Regions from separate parts of the Enterobacter huaxiensis genome, predicted to be linked through region 1. Evidence: predicted binding sites of a transcription regulator. Region 1 holds the regulator's gene; each other region holds the start of a gene.
The links. Region 1 encodes LexA, which represses DNA repair genes until DNA is damaged. Its sites were predicted from a motif close to TNCTGTATGTACATACAGNA; they were not measured.
Positions count from the first base shown of each region.

Region 2: dinB (DNA polymerase IV) is a predicted target of LexA. The motif match lies at 2,704-2,723, and genes of this name have one in related genera.
Region 3: D5067_RS12275 (YebG family protein) is a predicted target of LexA. The motif match lies at 3,050-3,069, and genes of this name have one in related genera.

Region 1 is NZ_CP043342.1:4,537,759-4,542,537, forward strand. Features, by position in the region: gene D5067_RS21655 (cupin domain-containing protein) at 1-243, opposite strand, end outside; gene zur (zinc uptake transcriptional repressor Zur) at 362-874, shown strand; gene D5067_RS21665 (CsbD family protein) at 932-1,141, opposite strand; partial or broken gene D5067_RS24110 (hypothetical protein) at 1,191-1,265, opposite strand; gene dinF (MATE family efflux transporter DinF) at 1,262-2,599, opposite strand; gene lexA (transcriptional repressor LexA) at 2,662-3,270, opposite strand; gene D5067_RS21680 (diacylglycerol kinase) at 3,379-3,747, opposite strand; gene plsB (glycerol-3-phosphate 1-O-acyltransferase PlsB) at 3,901-4,779, shown strand, end outside.
Region 2 is NZ_CP043342.1:3,812,010-3,816,788, reverse strand. Features, by position in the region: gene D5067_RS18260 (NADH:ubiquinone reductase (Na(+)-transporting) subunit D) at 1-592, shown strand, start outside; gene nqrE (NADH:ubiquinone reductase (Na(+)-transporting) subunit E) at 599-1,195, shown strand; gene nqrF (NADH:ubiquinone reductase (Na(+)-transporting) subunit F) at 1,206-2,429, shown strand; gene nqrM ((Na+)-NQR maturation NqrM) at 2,429-2,632, shown strand; gene dinB (DNA polymerase IV) at 2,741-3,799, shown strand; gene pepD (cytosol nonspecific dipeptidase) at 3,861-4,779, opposite strand, start outside.
Region 3 is NZ_CP043342.1:2,576,493-2,581,271, forward strand. Features, by position in the region: gene D5067_RS12250 (hypothetical protein) at 1-560, shown strand, start outside; gene D5067_RS12255 (DUF1272 domain-containing protein) at 562-789, opposite strand; gene D5067_RS12260 (GNAT family N-acetyltransferase) at 806-1,330, opposite strand; gene D5067_RS12265 (TetR/AcrR family transcriptional regulator) at 1,468-2,052, opposite strand; gene D5067_RS12270 (nuclear transport factor 2 family protein) at 2,156-2,623, shown strand; gene D5067_RS12275 (YebG family protein) at 2,719-3,036, opposite strand; gene catA (type A chloramphenicol O-acetyltransferase) at 3,257-3,934, shown strand; gene D5067_RS12285 (hypothetical protein) at 4,342-4,779, shown strand, end outside.

The sequences.
Region 1 (4,779 bases):
GTTAATCCAGGCTTCCGGGTAACCTTCAAGGACGTAGATAAACTCCTCTTCATCGCTTTCTGCATGAGGATAAGATGTGCGCCGACCGGGCGGTAACCGTTCATGGTGAATACCGATACGTCCTAAACCCAGCCTGCGGGCCAGCGGCGCGCCGATCGAAAAAAGCTCGTTGCTGTCGGGATAGGTGGAGTCATCCGCGCCTTCCACGTCGCGCCAGTGCCGAATACAGTCAGGTCTTTTCATGAATAATTCCTCCGAAATACGTTGCGTCAGGTATAGCACAGCCTGGCGGATCTCGGTGTTTTTAGCAGAACATGATAAAGTGACGGTTTCCCCACTCTTTAAACATCCGAGGTGCTGAATGGATAAGTCCACAAAAGAGCTGTTAGCGCAGGCTGAAAAGCTGTGCGTGCAACGCAATGTGCGCCTGACCCCGCAGCGCCTTGAGGTATTGCGTCTGATGAGCCTGCAGCAGGGTGCGATCAGTGCGTATGATTTACTGGACCTGCTGCGCGAGAGCGAACCGCAGGCCAAACCGCCGACCGTCTATCGCGCGCTGGATTTCCTGCTGGAACAAGGCTTTGTGCACAAGGTGGAGTCGACAAACAGCTACGTGCTGTGCCATCTGTTCGATCAGCCAACCCACACGTCGGCCATGTTTATCTGCGATCGCTGTGGCGTGGTTAAAGAAGAGGGGGCGGAAGGCGTTGAAGACATTATGCATTCGCTGGCGGCCAGAATGGGCTTTGCCCTGCGTCATAATGTGATTGAGGCACACGGTTTGTGCTCTGCTTGTGTAGAAGTGGAATCCTGTAGCCATCAGGACGTTTGCCAGCACGATCACTCTATCCTCGTAAAGAAAAAGCCCCGCTAGCGGCAAAAGAAAAGGCGGCCCATGGCCGCCCTCAGAGGGATAACAGCTTATCTACGATTACCAGCGATAATCGTTACGGGTTTCCCAGTCTTTTACTTCCGTTTCGGCTTTGTCTTTCTCGTAGCCATAACGTTCCTGGATTTTACCGACAAGCTGATCGCGCTTACCTTCAATGACGGTCATATCGTCATCGGTCAGTTTACCCCACTGTTCTTTCGCTTTACCTTTGAATTGCTTCCAGTTGCCGCCGATTTCGTCTTTATTCATCATCGTGTCCTCATAGTTAAGCGTTGGGTCGTAACGTCCGTTACGTTCTTTTCTGCTGGACGTGATAATAATTGTAGTGAAGGATTCGGCAGCCGTTTTCATATTCGGAATCTTTAACCGTCACGATATATCGGAGCGGGAAGGAAACCAGGTATTGTTGCGCCAGTGGCGGCGCCAGATGAATGCCAGCGACAGCCCGCGCAGGGAGAGAAAGACGGCCAGCGCCAGCCACAAACCGTGATTGCCCAGATACGGCAGCGTCAGCAGCGTCAGGCCAAAGCCCGCCGCCGCGACGGCCATGCTGTTGCGCATCTCGGCGCCCCGCGTCGCACCGATAAACATGCCGTCCAGCAGATAACACCAGACGCCCACCACCGGTAAAATCATCTGCCAGACGATGTAGCGGTCTGCCAGTTCGCGTATTGCCGGTAACGAGGTCAGCAGTGCAATGATGTGGCTACCGAAGCAGGCATAAATCAGTGCAAAAGCCAGCGCAACAAGACCCGCCTGACGGCAGGCAGCCTGCCATACCTCCTGCAGCTGACCGCGTTGTCGCGCCCCGTAGGCCTGCCCGGAGTGCGCCTCAACGGCATAGGCGAAGCCATCAAGCGCGTAAGCCGTGAAGGTAAGCAGCGTCATCAGTACCGCATTGACCGCAACGATCTCAGGCCCAAGACGGGCGCCAAAGACCGTCAACGCGCCGAAACAGAGCTGAAGCAGGAGCGAGCGCAGCATGATGTCACGGTTAAGCGCCAGCAGCTTGCGGATGTTGCCGCGCCATGCGGTTTTCAGCATCGCGAGGGAGATGCCGCGCATGGCCAGCACGCGCCAGACCATCCACAGGCCGATGACAAACGTGCCGTATTCCGCAATGGCCGTCGCCAGCGCCGCGCCCCGCACGTTCATGTGCAGGCCCATCACCAGCCAGAGGTCGAGCACGATGTTCAGAAGGTTTCCCACTACCAGCAGGATAACCGGCGCGCGGGCATACTGAACGCCCAGCAGCCAGCCCAGCAGGACCAGGTTTGCCAGTGAGGCGGGTGCGCTGAGCCAGCGAATTTCGAGGAAGCGCCGCGCCTGCTCAAGTACCGCCTCGCTGCCGCCCACAATATGGAGTGCCAGATCGATCAGCGGCGTACGCAGCAATACGATTAAGGCGCCTGCGCCGAGCGCGAGAATGAGCGGCTGAACCAGCGCCCGCGCCAGGCGCAGCGGGTCTTTGGCGCCATACGCCTGTGCCGTCAGGCCTGTGGTGCTCATACGCAAAAAGAGCAGCAGCATAAAGAGGAAGCTGGTTGCCGTTGCGCCAATCGCTACGCCGCCCAGATAAACGGGTGAATCCAGATGACCAATGACCGCCGTATCCACCAGCCCCAATAGGGGAACGGTGATATTGGAGAAAATCATCGGCAGCGCAAGACGCCACAGTGCCTTATCAGAAGCCGTCAGCAGTGACATGAAAAATACCGGGAGTGGAAAGTCAATCAGGCTGCGGAGACCCGCAGCCTGTCAGGAAGAGATTACAGCCATTCACCGTTGCGGATAACACCCACTGCCAGACCTTCAATGGAGAAACTCTGTTCACGGAGATCCACCACGATAGGTGAGAATTCATTATTTTCTGGCAGAAGCTGTACCGTATTGCCCTGCTTTTTCAGGCGCTTAACGGTCACTTCGTCATCAATGCGCGCCACTACCACCTGGCCATTACGCACATCCTGCGTTTTATGTACCGCCAGCAGATCGCCATCGAGAATACCGATGTCTTTCATGGACATTCCGCTGACGCGCAGCAAGAAATCCGCACTCGGTTTGAACATGCCAGGATCGACCTGATAGTGTCCTTCGATATGCTGCTGTGCCAGCAGGGGTTCACCTGCGGCAACACGGCCAATTAGCGGGATACCCGTTTCTTCTTCCACCAGCAGGCGGATGCCGCGTGAAGCACCAGAAACAATCTCAATCACGCCTTTACGCGCCAGCGCTTTAAGGTGTTCTTCAGCAGCATTTGGAGAACGGAAGCCCAGACGCTGTGCGATTTCCGCACGCGTGGGTGGCATACCCGTCTGGCTGATGTGATCCCGGATGAGATCAAACACCTCTTGCTGCCTGGTCGTTAACGCTTTCATTCCGCCCCCTGGGTGTATATACAGTTATGCTGTGAGTATATACAGTCAAAGGCGAATTTGGAACCAAAAACTGCACAAAAAACCAGGGACTTAATTATTCTACGAGGCTCATCGGAAATGCGACCAAAGCAGCGTGACCCAGGTGATAGCCGCAGTGATAATCGCCAGTAACACAGCGGCAGACCCCATGTCTTTCGCGCGGCCTGAGAGCTCATGGAAATCCGAGCCAATCCGATCCACAACGGCCTCAATAGCGCTATTAAGAATTTCCACTATCATCACCAGAAGTACGGAACCGATGAGCAGTACGCGGGTAATAGCATCAACGTCAAGGAAACAGGCGATGATAACCGCGACGATAGCGGCAACGCCCTCCTGGCGAAATGCGGCTTCATTGACCCATGCGGCACGGAAACCTTTCCATGAATAGCCGGCAGCTTTGATGATTCGAGTAAACCCAGTGGTATTATTGGCCATTAATAGAACCTTTTATTGGAAATAGCGTCAGTAACTCTAGCAGCAGCGCGTTTCGCTGTAGCCGAAGTATGACGGGTAACAACAGAAATTTTGCGCGCTTTCTGTTATCCTTGCGCAGCAATTGCATTATTAACCAGAGGCTTTACATCGTTTATGTCCGGCTGGCCACGAATTTACTACAAATTACTTAATTTACCATTAAGCGTCCTGGTAAAAAGTAAGTCTATCCCAGCAGAACCCGCGCTGGAATTAGGGCTCGATACGTCGCGCCCTATTATGTACGTTTTGCCTTATAACTCTAAGGCAGACCTGTTGACGCTTCGCGCCCAGTGTCTGGCGCATGATTTACCCGACCCGCTTGAACCGCTGGAAGTCGATGGCACGCTGTTGCCACGCTACGTGTTTATCCACGGCGGGCCGCGCGTGTTCACCTATTACACGCCGAAAGAAGAGTCCATCAAGCTGTTCCATGACTACCTCGACCTGCACCGTAGCAATCCTGACCTGGATGTGCAGATGGTGCCGGTTTCCGTCATGTTTGGCCGCCGTCCGGGCCGCGAAAAGGGTGAAGAGAATCCACCGCTGCGCATGCTTAACGGCATCCAGAAATTCTTCGCGGTCTCCTGGCTTGGGCGCGACAGCTTTGTGCGCTTCTCCCCTTCCGTCTCCCTTCGCCGCATGGCGGACGAGCACGGGACCGATAAGATCATTGCGCAAAAACTGGCTCGCGTAGCGCGTATGCACTTCGCACGCCAGCGCCTGGCGGCCGTTGGGCCACGCCTTCCGGCGCGTCAGGATCTGTTCAACAAGCTGCTGGCCTCCAAAGCGATTGCTCGCGCGGTTGAAGACGAAGCGCGCAGTAAAAAGATTTCCCACGAGAAAGCACAGCAGAACGCCATTGCGCTGATGGAAGAGATCGCCGCGAACTTCTCCTACGAGATGATTCGTCTGTCCGATCGTATCCTGAGTTTTACCTGGAACCGTCTCTATCAGGGGATTAACGTCCATAACGCCGAGCGCGTGCGCCAGCTG
Region 2 (4,779 bases), 730 kb from region 1:
CCCGCTGTTAGCCAATAACCCGATCACCCTCCAGGTTCTGGGCGTCTGTTCGGCGCTGGCGGTGACCACCAAACTGGAAACCGCGCTGGTGATGACCGTGGCGGTCACGCTGGTGACGGCGTTTTCCAGCATGTTCATCTCCACGATCCGTCACCACATCCCGAACAGCGTGAGGATCATCGTGCAGATGGCGATCATCGCCTCGCTGGTGATCGTGGTCGATCAGCTGCTGCGCGCTTTCGCCTACGAAACCTCAAAACAGCTGTCGGTGTTTGTCGGGCTGATCATCACCAACTGTATCGTGATGGGGCGTGCGGAAGCGTACGCCATGAAAATGCCGCCGCTGGCGAGCTTTATGGACGGTATCGGCAACGGCCTTGGTTACGGCGCGATCCTGCTGACGGTAGGGTTCCTGCGCGAGCTGATTGGCAGCGGCAAGCTGTTTGGCATCACGGTGCTCGACACGGTGCAGAACGGCGGCTGGTATCTGCCAAACGGTCTGTTCCTGCTGGCACCCAGCGCATTTTTCATTATCGGTTTGCTGATTTGGCTGATTCGCACGCTGAAGCCTGAACAGCAGGAAAAGGAGTAACCGACAATGGCTCATTACCTGAGTTTGTTTGTGCGCGCGGTGTTTGTTGAAAACATGGCGCTCGCGTTCTTCCTGGGCATGTGTACCTTCCTCGCGGTGTCCAAAAAGGTGTCGACGGCATTTGGTCTGGGCGTGGCGGTGACGGTCGTGCTGGGGCTTTCTGTGCCTATTAACAACCTGGTGTTTAACTACGTGCTCCGGGACGGCGCGCTGGTGGAGGGGGTCGATCTCAGCTTCCTGAACTTCATCACCTTTATCGGGGTGATTGCCGCGCTGGTGCAAATCCTTGAGATGATCCTCGATAAGTATTTCCCCTCGCTCTACAACGCCCTGGGGATTTTTCTCCCGCTGATTGCGGTGAACTGCGCCATCTTCGGTGGCGTGTCGTTCATGGTTCAGCGCGACTACAACTTCAGCGAGTCGGTTGTTTATGGCTTTGGTTCCGGTATCGGGTGGATGCTGGCGATTGTCACCATGGCGGGGATCCGCGAAAAAATGAAATATGCCAACGTGCCCGCAGGGCTGCGCGGCTTAGGGATCACCTTTATCACCACCGGGCTAATGGCGCTGGGCTTTATGTCCTTCTCCGGTGTGCAGCTATAAGGGCTAACAGATGGAAATAATTCTTGGCGTGGTGATGTTCACGCTGATTGTACTGGTGCTGTCGGGGCTGATTCTGGCCGCACGCGCGAAGCTGGTGAACGCAGGCGATGTCGTTATTGATATCAACGACGATCCGCAGAATCAGATCCGCACGCCTGCCGGCGACAAGCTGCTTAACACGCTTTCCGGTAACGGGATTTTTGTCTCCTCAGCCTGCGGCGGAGGCGGCTCCTGCGGGCAGTGCCGCGTAAAAGTGAAGGAGGGCGGCGGCGATATCCTGCCAACCGAGCTTTCGCACATTTCGAAACGCGAGGCAAAAGAGGGCTGTCGGCTGGCGTGCCAGGTCGCGGTGCGCCAGAACATGAAAATCGAGCTCCCGGAGGAGATCTTCGGCGTTAAAAAATGGGAGTGCGAGGTTATCTCCAATGATAACAAAGCCACCTTTATTAAAGAGCTGAAGCTTCGCGTTCCAGAAGGAGAGAGCGTTCCGTTCCGGGCGGGCGGTTACATCCAGATTGAGTGCCCGGCGCATACCGTGGCGTATACTGATTTCGACGTACCGGACGAATACCGTGCCGACTGGGATAAATTTAATCTCTTCCGCTTTGTCTCTGAGGTGAAGGAGCCAACGCTGCGCGCCTACTCCATGGCAAACTATCCGGAAGAGAAAGGCATCATCATGCTGAACGTGCGTATCGCCACGCCGCCGCCTAACGTGCCGGACGCGCCGCCGGGCATTATGTCTTCCTACATTTGGTCACTCAAGCCGGGCGACAAGGTGACGATTTCCGGCCCGTTCGGGGAATTCTTCGCTAAAGATACCGACGCGGAAATGGTCTTTATCGGCGGCGGTGCCGGTATGGCGCCGATGCGCTCGCATATTTTCGACCAGCTCAAGCGGCTTGGCAGCCAGCGTAAAATCAGCTTCTGGTACGGAGCGCGTTCGCTGCGGGAAATGTTCTATGACGAGGAGTTTGAACAGCTCGCGCGTGAGAACCCGAACTTTACCTTCCACGTGGCGCTCTCCGATCCGCAGCCGGAAGATAGCTGGACCGGCTACACGGGGTTCATCCACAACGTGCTGTATGAAAACTATCTCAGGCAGCACCCGGCCCCGGAAGACTGCGAGTTCTATATGTGTGGGCCGCCAATGATGAACGCCGCCGTGATCAAGATGCTTCACGACCTTGGCGTGGAAGACGAAAACATCATGCTCGATGACTTTGGAGGCTAATGATGGTGACGTTTCTGGCAACATTCGCCGTGTTTGTGCTGGTGGTATTCGGTATGTCTTTAGGCTGGATCGTTAAGCGTAAAAGCATTCAGGGCAGCTGTGGGGGGATTTCATCTCTCGGTATGGAAAAGGTTTGCGACTGCCCGGAACCCTGCGATGCCCGGAAAAAAAGAATGGCCCGTGAACAGCAGCGCATTATTTAAGTTTTTGTAGGCCGGGTAAGGCAAAGCCTTCACCCGGCGTTCTTACATCCGCTTCTCAACCCTCATTTATTTACTGTATACTTATCCAGTGATGAGTGAGGGCTTACTATGCGCAAAATAATCCATGTCGATATGGACTGCTTTTTTGCCGCAGTGGAGATGCGAGACAACCCGGCGCTGCGGGATATTCCCATCGCCATTGGCGGCAGCCGCGTTCAGCGCGGTGTGATCAGCACCGCCAACTACCCCGCGCGCAAATTTGGCGTGCGCAGCGCCATGCCGACCGCGACGGCGCTCAAGCTCTGCCCGCATCTCACCCTTTTGCCCGGCCGCTTCGAGGCGTACAAGGAAGCGTCGGTGCATATCCGGGAGATCTTCTCGCGTTACACGTCACTGATTGAACCCCTCTCGCTGGATGAAGCCTACCTCGATGTGACTGACAGCCTGCACTGCCACGGTTCCGCCACGCTGATGGCTCAGGAAATTCGCCAGACCATTTTCAACGAGCTGAACCTGACCGCGTCAGCGGGGGTCGCGCCGGTGAAGTTTCTCGCTAAAATCGCGTCCGACTTAAATAAACCCAACGGCCAGTACGTCATCACCCCTGAAGAGGTTCCGGCGTTTTTAAAGACGCTGCCGCTTGGCAAAATTCCGGGGGTGGGTAAAGTCTCGGCCGCAAAGCTTGAAAACATGGGGCTGCGCACCTGTGAAGACGTACAGCGAAGCGACCTCGCCATGCTGCTCAAGCGCTTCGGGAAGTTTGGCCGCGTGCTGTGGGAGCGCAGCCAGGGCATTGACGATCGTGACGTAAACAGCGAACGGCTGCGAAAATCCGTTGGGGTTGAACGCACGTTAATTGAAGACATCCACGACTGGTCTGACTGCGAGACCATTATCACAGAGCAGCTCTATCCCGAGCTGGAGCGGCGCTTAATCAAGGTGAAACCGGACCTGCTGATCGCACGTCAGGGGATCAAGTTAAAATTCAACGATTTTCAGCAGACCACGCAGGAACACGTCTGGCCGCGTCTGAATAAAGAGGATCTTATCGCGACGGCGAAAAAGGCATGGGAAGAACGACGAGGCGGGCGCGGGGTGAGGCTGGTGGGATTGCACGTCACGCTGCTGGATCCGCAGTTAGAGCGGCAGCTGGTTTTGGGATTGTAAAACGCCCGGTGGCGAGAGGTTTTTCACCCTCTCCCTTTGGGAGAGGGCTGGGGTGAGGGTGTTACTTAACTGGGATCGCCTTCAGCAGTTCAGTCAGCAGCGTCCAGTAGTGGCCAACGCTTTCGATATGAACCTGCTCATCCGGCGAGTGCGGGCCGGTGATGGTTGGCCCGATAGACACCATGTCCATCTCCGGATACGGTTTCTTGAACAGACCACATTCCAGACCGGCGTGGATAACCTGAATATTCGGCGTGCTGTTGAACAGACGCTGATAGGTTTCACGCACCAGCGCCATGACCGGAGAGGTTGCATCCGGCTGCCAGCCCGGGTAGCTGCCTTTTGCAGACGTTTTCGCGCCTGCCAGCGTGCCCAGGGATTCCAGCATGCTCACCACGTACTCTTTGCCGCTGTCGATCAGAGAGCGGATCAGGCAGATAATCTCCGCGCTGTCTTCAGCCATGGTCACTACGCCCACGTTCAGCGAGGTTTCGACCACGCCTTTCGCGACGTCAGAGTTGCGGATCACGCCGTTTGGCGTTGCGTTCAGCAGCTGAACGAAGCCGTCGCGTGACCGTGCGGTCAGCGCCGCTTTATCTGTAGAAACAGATTCCAGCACCACGGTCAGGTTTTTCTCTTTCTCAGACAGCTCGTTTTTCAGGATGTCGAGATAAACGCTGGAGAGTTTTTTCAGCTCGTCTGCTTTCGCAGCAGGCACGGCGACGGTGGCGAAGGCTTCACGTGGGATCGCGTTGCGCAGGGTGCCGCCGTTGAAATCTACCAGACGCAGATCCAGCTCGGCCGCGTGGCCCGCCAGGAAACGTGCCAGCAGTTTGTTGGCGTTGCCCAGGCCCAGGTGAATATCGCCGCCGGAGTGGCCGCCCTTCAGCCCTTTCAGCGTCAGCTTGAAGGTCTCGAAGCCAGCAGGAATGGCTTCACGGGACAGCGGCAGGGTAGAGATGAAGTCGATCCCGCCCGCA
Region 3 (4,779 bases), 2.0 Mb from region 1:
ACTTTACCTCGCAGAAATATGCCGACTGGCAGATAGATTTCATGAACTGGAGTTTCCTGGGGATCCAGGCGCCGGTAGTGGTGATGCTGGCCTTCGCCATTCTGTTCTGTCTCTATCGTTCTAACTGGGCGGGCAGCGCGAGGCTCGACGGCGAGGGCCGGAAAAAACTCTACAAGCGCCTGGCGCAATCAAGCGGCATTGAACAGCTCCTTTACCAGTGCATGGAGCAAGGGGAGCTGGCGCAGGTGGCGCTGAGGTCTCGGCGAATCTATGTCGGCATGATCCATACCGCCACGCTGGAATATGAAAAGACGGCCAATATCGTGCTGATCCCGATGCTAAGCGGCTATCGCGATGAAAAAACGATGAATCTGCGCATCGAAAATAACTACAGCAGGTGGTACCACGAGCATGACATCACGCTTGATTCGGATCCCCGGAGCGCCATGGACTTCCGCAGAGTCATCTTGCTCAATCAGATTGAGAGTATTTCGCTGTTCGACCCCGCCAGCGCCAGCGCGCTGGAGATGGCGCCGGAGGAGGACAACGACGAGCGGTAGCCTACTTTGTATAGCGGCGCAGCGTGGATGCCGGGTGCTTCAGCAGCGCCGCCTCAGGACGTACCGGACGGCGGACAAGCTCACCGCTGCAGTTTGGACAGCGCCCGCTCAGCGCCTGAGTGACGCACTCGTTGCAAAAGGTGCATTCGAACGAGCAAATGTAGGCTTCGGACGTATCGGGCGGGAGATCTCTATCGCAACGTTCACAGTTAGGGCGAAGTTCAAGCATGGGGTTTACCTGTTTTTTAGATAGACGCCTGAAGAGGCATTCTCATTATTTTCAGTACGCTTTGCTGTGATGCCGTCTCAAACAGCACTTCATTGACGCAAAGCATGCCCTGTCTCTGATAGAACCTGTAAGCGCCTTCGTTTTGCTCGAGTACTTCCAGCCATAAAAAGCGCTTGCCGTTAATTCTGGCCAGCCGTACGGCGTGTTCAAACATCAACTTGCCATAGTGTTTTCCCGTTTCAGCTGGGTCCAGGTAAAGTTTATTTAGCAGAACCCCGACGTCGCTCGTGCCCGGTATGGCCGCTTCCCAGGTGACTTTCATAAAGCCAATCGGGCGTTCGGTTTGCGCCACGTACCAGGCTACGCCGCTCTCCTTCAGGCTTTGTTCGAGCACGGGGAGAGAATACTCGTCGTGCAGGAAATTATTCATCTCCGTTTCCGACACCCACAGAGGTTTAAAGTGGGCGGAATAGATGCGAAACCCGAGGTCGCTGAGCAAGCGTGAATCGGCTGGCGTGGCGTGTCGTAAATGAAGGGTCATACGCTGAATCCTTGCTTTTCCATTTCGTTCAGTATCATGCATTTTGGCTGAGATCCCAACGGATACGCATTTCCCCCTGCCGCCGACCGGGAAAACCGTGTAAACGGCTCATTCTGCCGAGCCGATGACGCCTCGCTCTACGCTGCCTGCCCGGTTATTTTCTCCAGCCCACTCTTCAGCCCGTGAATAACCGCATCGACATCCATTCCCATCTGGGCATGAATGATGGCTCCGTCGATCAGTAACATAATTTCATTAAGGCGTTGTTCATCGGAAATAGCCGTCAGGGCCGCAATTTTTTCTTTCGTCTCTAATTTATGGCTGCGGCAAATTTCTTTTATTTCGTTTTCAACCTCTTCGGATTTCGCTTCTGCGCTGGCGTTGATAAATGCGCAACCGTGGAATGAAGGCATCACAAACCACGCGTGAAGCGTTGCTGCCAGGGCATCCGACGCAGTTCTCCCTTTGTCAACATTCAGGCGCAGCGCGGTCTCAAACCAGTCTATCCATATTTCGTGCCGATAATGCAAATAGGCAAGAATGAGCAAATTTTTACTGGGGAAATGACGATAAAAAGTTACTTTCGTCACGTGAGCCTGCCTGATGATGGTATCTACACCCGTTGCTTTAAACCCCGTGGAATAAAACAGCTCATGCGCGGTTAGTACTATTTTCTCTCTGACGCTAATTTTTTCGTCTTTATTCGCAATGGATGTTTTCACCACGTTCCAGCCTCAATTGAGTTGTTGACAGCGTTATTTTTCAGGCCTAGATTAACGCAAGTAGACAGATCTGTCTACATACTATCAACCAGAGGTCATTCAGATGAACACACGCCCACCGTTACCGCCCTTTACCCGTGAAACGGCTATCGAAAAAGTCAGGCTGGCAGAAGATGGCTGGAACAGCCGCGACCCCGCAAAAGTTGCCCTCGCCTACTCCGTGGATACAAAATGGCGAAACCGTGCGGAATTTGCCGCTAACCGCGAAGAAGCCCAGGCCTTCCTGGACCGCAAATGGAAAAAAGAGCTGGACTATCGCCTGATCAAAGAGCTTTGGGCGTTTACAGAAAACCGTATTGCCGTGCGCTATGCCTATGAATGGCATGATGATTCGGGCAACTGGTTCCGTTCTTACGGCAATGAAAACTGGGAGTTTGACCAGGATGGCCTGATGACGCGTCGTTTCGCGTGCGTAAATGACATGCCGATCGAAGAATCAGAGCGTCTGTATCACTGGCCGCTGGGCAGACGTCCAGATGACCATCCTTCTTTAAGCGATCTTGGGTTATAGGTTGGATCGCGAGGGGATCTTCAATCACACCTCTCTGAGCATCATTCGGGGGAACGGCAGCGAGACGTCCCCTGAATGAAGATGGGCACGGGCGATCAGGCAGCCTTCACGGCTCTGATTTTTTTCCCGTCAGCCGCTTCAGAGTCCGTGCGATCTGTTCCCGCCGGGGCGTTGAGATCGGGGAGCCTGCTGGTACGCAGAATATGCTGCACGGCCTCTTTCTGCTCGGCGAGATGCAGCCCAAGATCCTCAGCCTGCGCTTCATCCAGCTGTATACCGCTTTGCAACAGCCAGTCGGTGAACGCTTCCGCCATATCGAGCAGTTTGTCGTGAGCGTCAGCCTCTTTCTTGCTGGCAAATGTCATTTTCTCTTCACCTTTTCTTACGACAACATATTTTATTTCAACAGCCATGATACGCCCCTTTTACTGTGGTTATATACAGTATAACAGCACCTGGCGAACGTTGCAGCCAAAATGTGTTTCGCAGGGCACATTTCCTTTCCAGCCGTACAGGGATACGCTACTCTCACAGCAGCGTTCGCAACCCAAGCGGTTCAGTGCCTGTACCCTTGCTTACCTCCTGAAAAATCAGATAAACATCTGATTTACGATTGCTCAAAAAGGTTAATAAATGAAAAAAACAGCCCCAGAATATACCCCTGTTGACCTATCCCGCTGGGCAAGAAAGGAGCATTTCGAGGTCTTTCAGTCTTTTGCGCAATGCACGTTCAGCCAGACCGTTCAGTTAGACATTACCGGGCTGCTAAAAAATACAAAAAAGTTTGGCTGGAAATTTTACCCTACAATAATTTTTCTCCTTTCACAGGCTGTGAACCGGCATGCTGAATTCCGTATGGCCATGAAGGATGGTGAACTTATAGTCTGGAATGAAGTCCACCCCAGCTACACCATTTTCCATAATGAGACGGAAACGTTCTCATCCTTATGGAGCCCTTATGATGGCAATATTCTCCACTTCCTGGACGCCTATTCAGCAGACGTTGCCCGCTATGGCAACAACGTTGCTTACTGGCCGAAGGGCGAGTCTCCGGAAAATATATTTTTCGTATCGGCTATCCCCTGGGTAAGTTTTACCAGTTTTGATACCAACGTCGCGAAGATGCAGAATTTTTTCACCCCCATGTTTACGCTTGGGAAATACGTTGAGCAGGAGGGGAAAATACTGTTGCCACTCGCCGTTCTTGTCCATCACTCCGTGTGCGACGGTTTCCATGTGGCGAGAATGATCAACGAGTTACAAGAGACATGCCATGATCTGCTGAAGCATTTAGACGAACTCAATGCCTGATTCGCCTTTTGCCAGCAGGCAGGCTAGCGTAGCCACTTTTAATGGCTGTTTCCCGCCCCGTTATTACAGCCCCCTGAACGTTCTGCTGGCGTTTAAAACGTATTCACCTGTCTCTGACCAGATCGGTTATTCATCCGCGATGCCGATGCTGAATAATTCTGCTGCCGTTGTGAGTCGGTAGCGGATTTTTAAAGTTCAAAATCCATTTAGCGAAAAATCATCTACTCTTCTTAGTGCAAGGAATGAATTTCCATCCTGATGGGAATTTTTTCACGTTTTACCGGATTTCTTTTTATAAATGGACTACCCGGCTCCTTTAGAGCACAGGTGTTGAAGGTGGTTATATTTCCTGTTTCTTCAATAAGTTCCTGGTTCCGAACGCATATATTATTTAAAGGACAACCGTTATGACTCACATTCACGAAAGCGCCATAAACAGCACGACTCCCGACGCTCGTCTGACGCTGCCCGCCGCGAGCAGCAGCGCTGTATCATGGGGCGCAATCTTCGCCGGCGCAGCAGCGGCGGCCTCTCTCTCTTTGATTTTACTTATCCTGGGTGCCGGGTTAGGTCTTACGTCTGTTTCGCCATGGGAAAGTCGCGGGCTTGACGCAGGTACGGTGGGTATTGCCGCTATAGCATGGTTAACTTTCACTCAGATTGTTGCGTCAGGAATGGGCGGCTATCTGTCCGGGCGGCTGCGCACCAAATGGGTCGATACGCGCGGCGATGAAGTCTATTTTCGCGATACTGCACATGGATTTTTAGCCTGGGCCGTCGCGGCGCTCATATCCGCTGCGCTGTTCACAAGCGCCGTAAGCTCCGTCATCGGAGGAGGTGCTAAA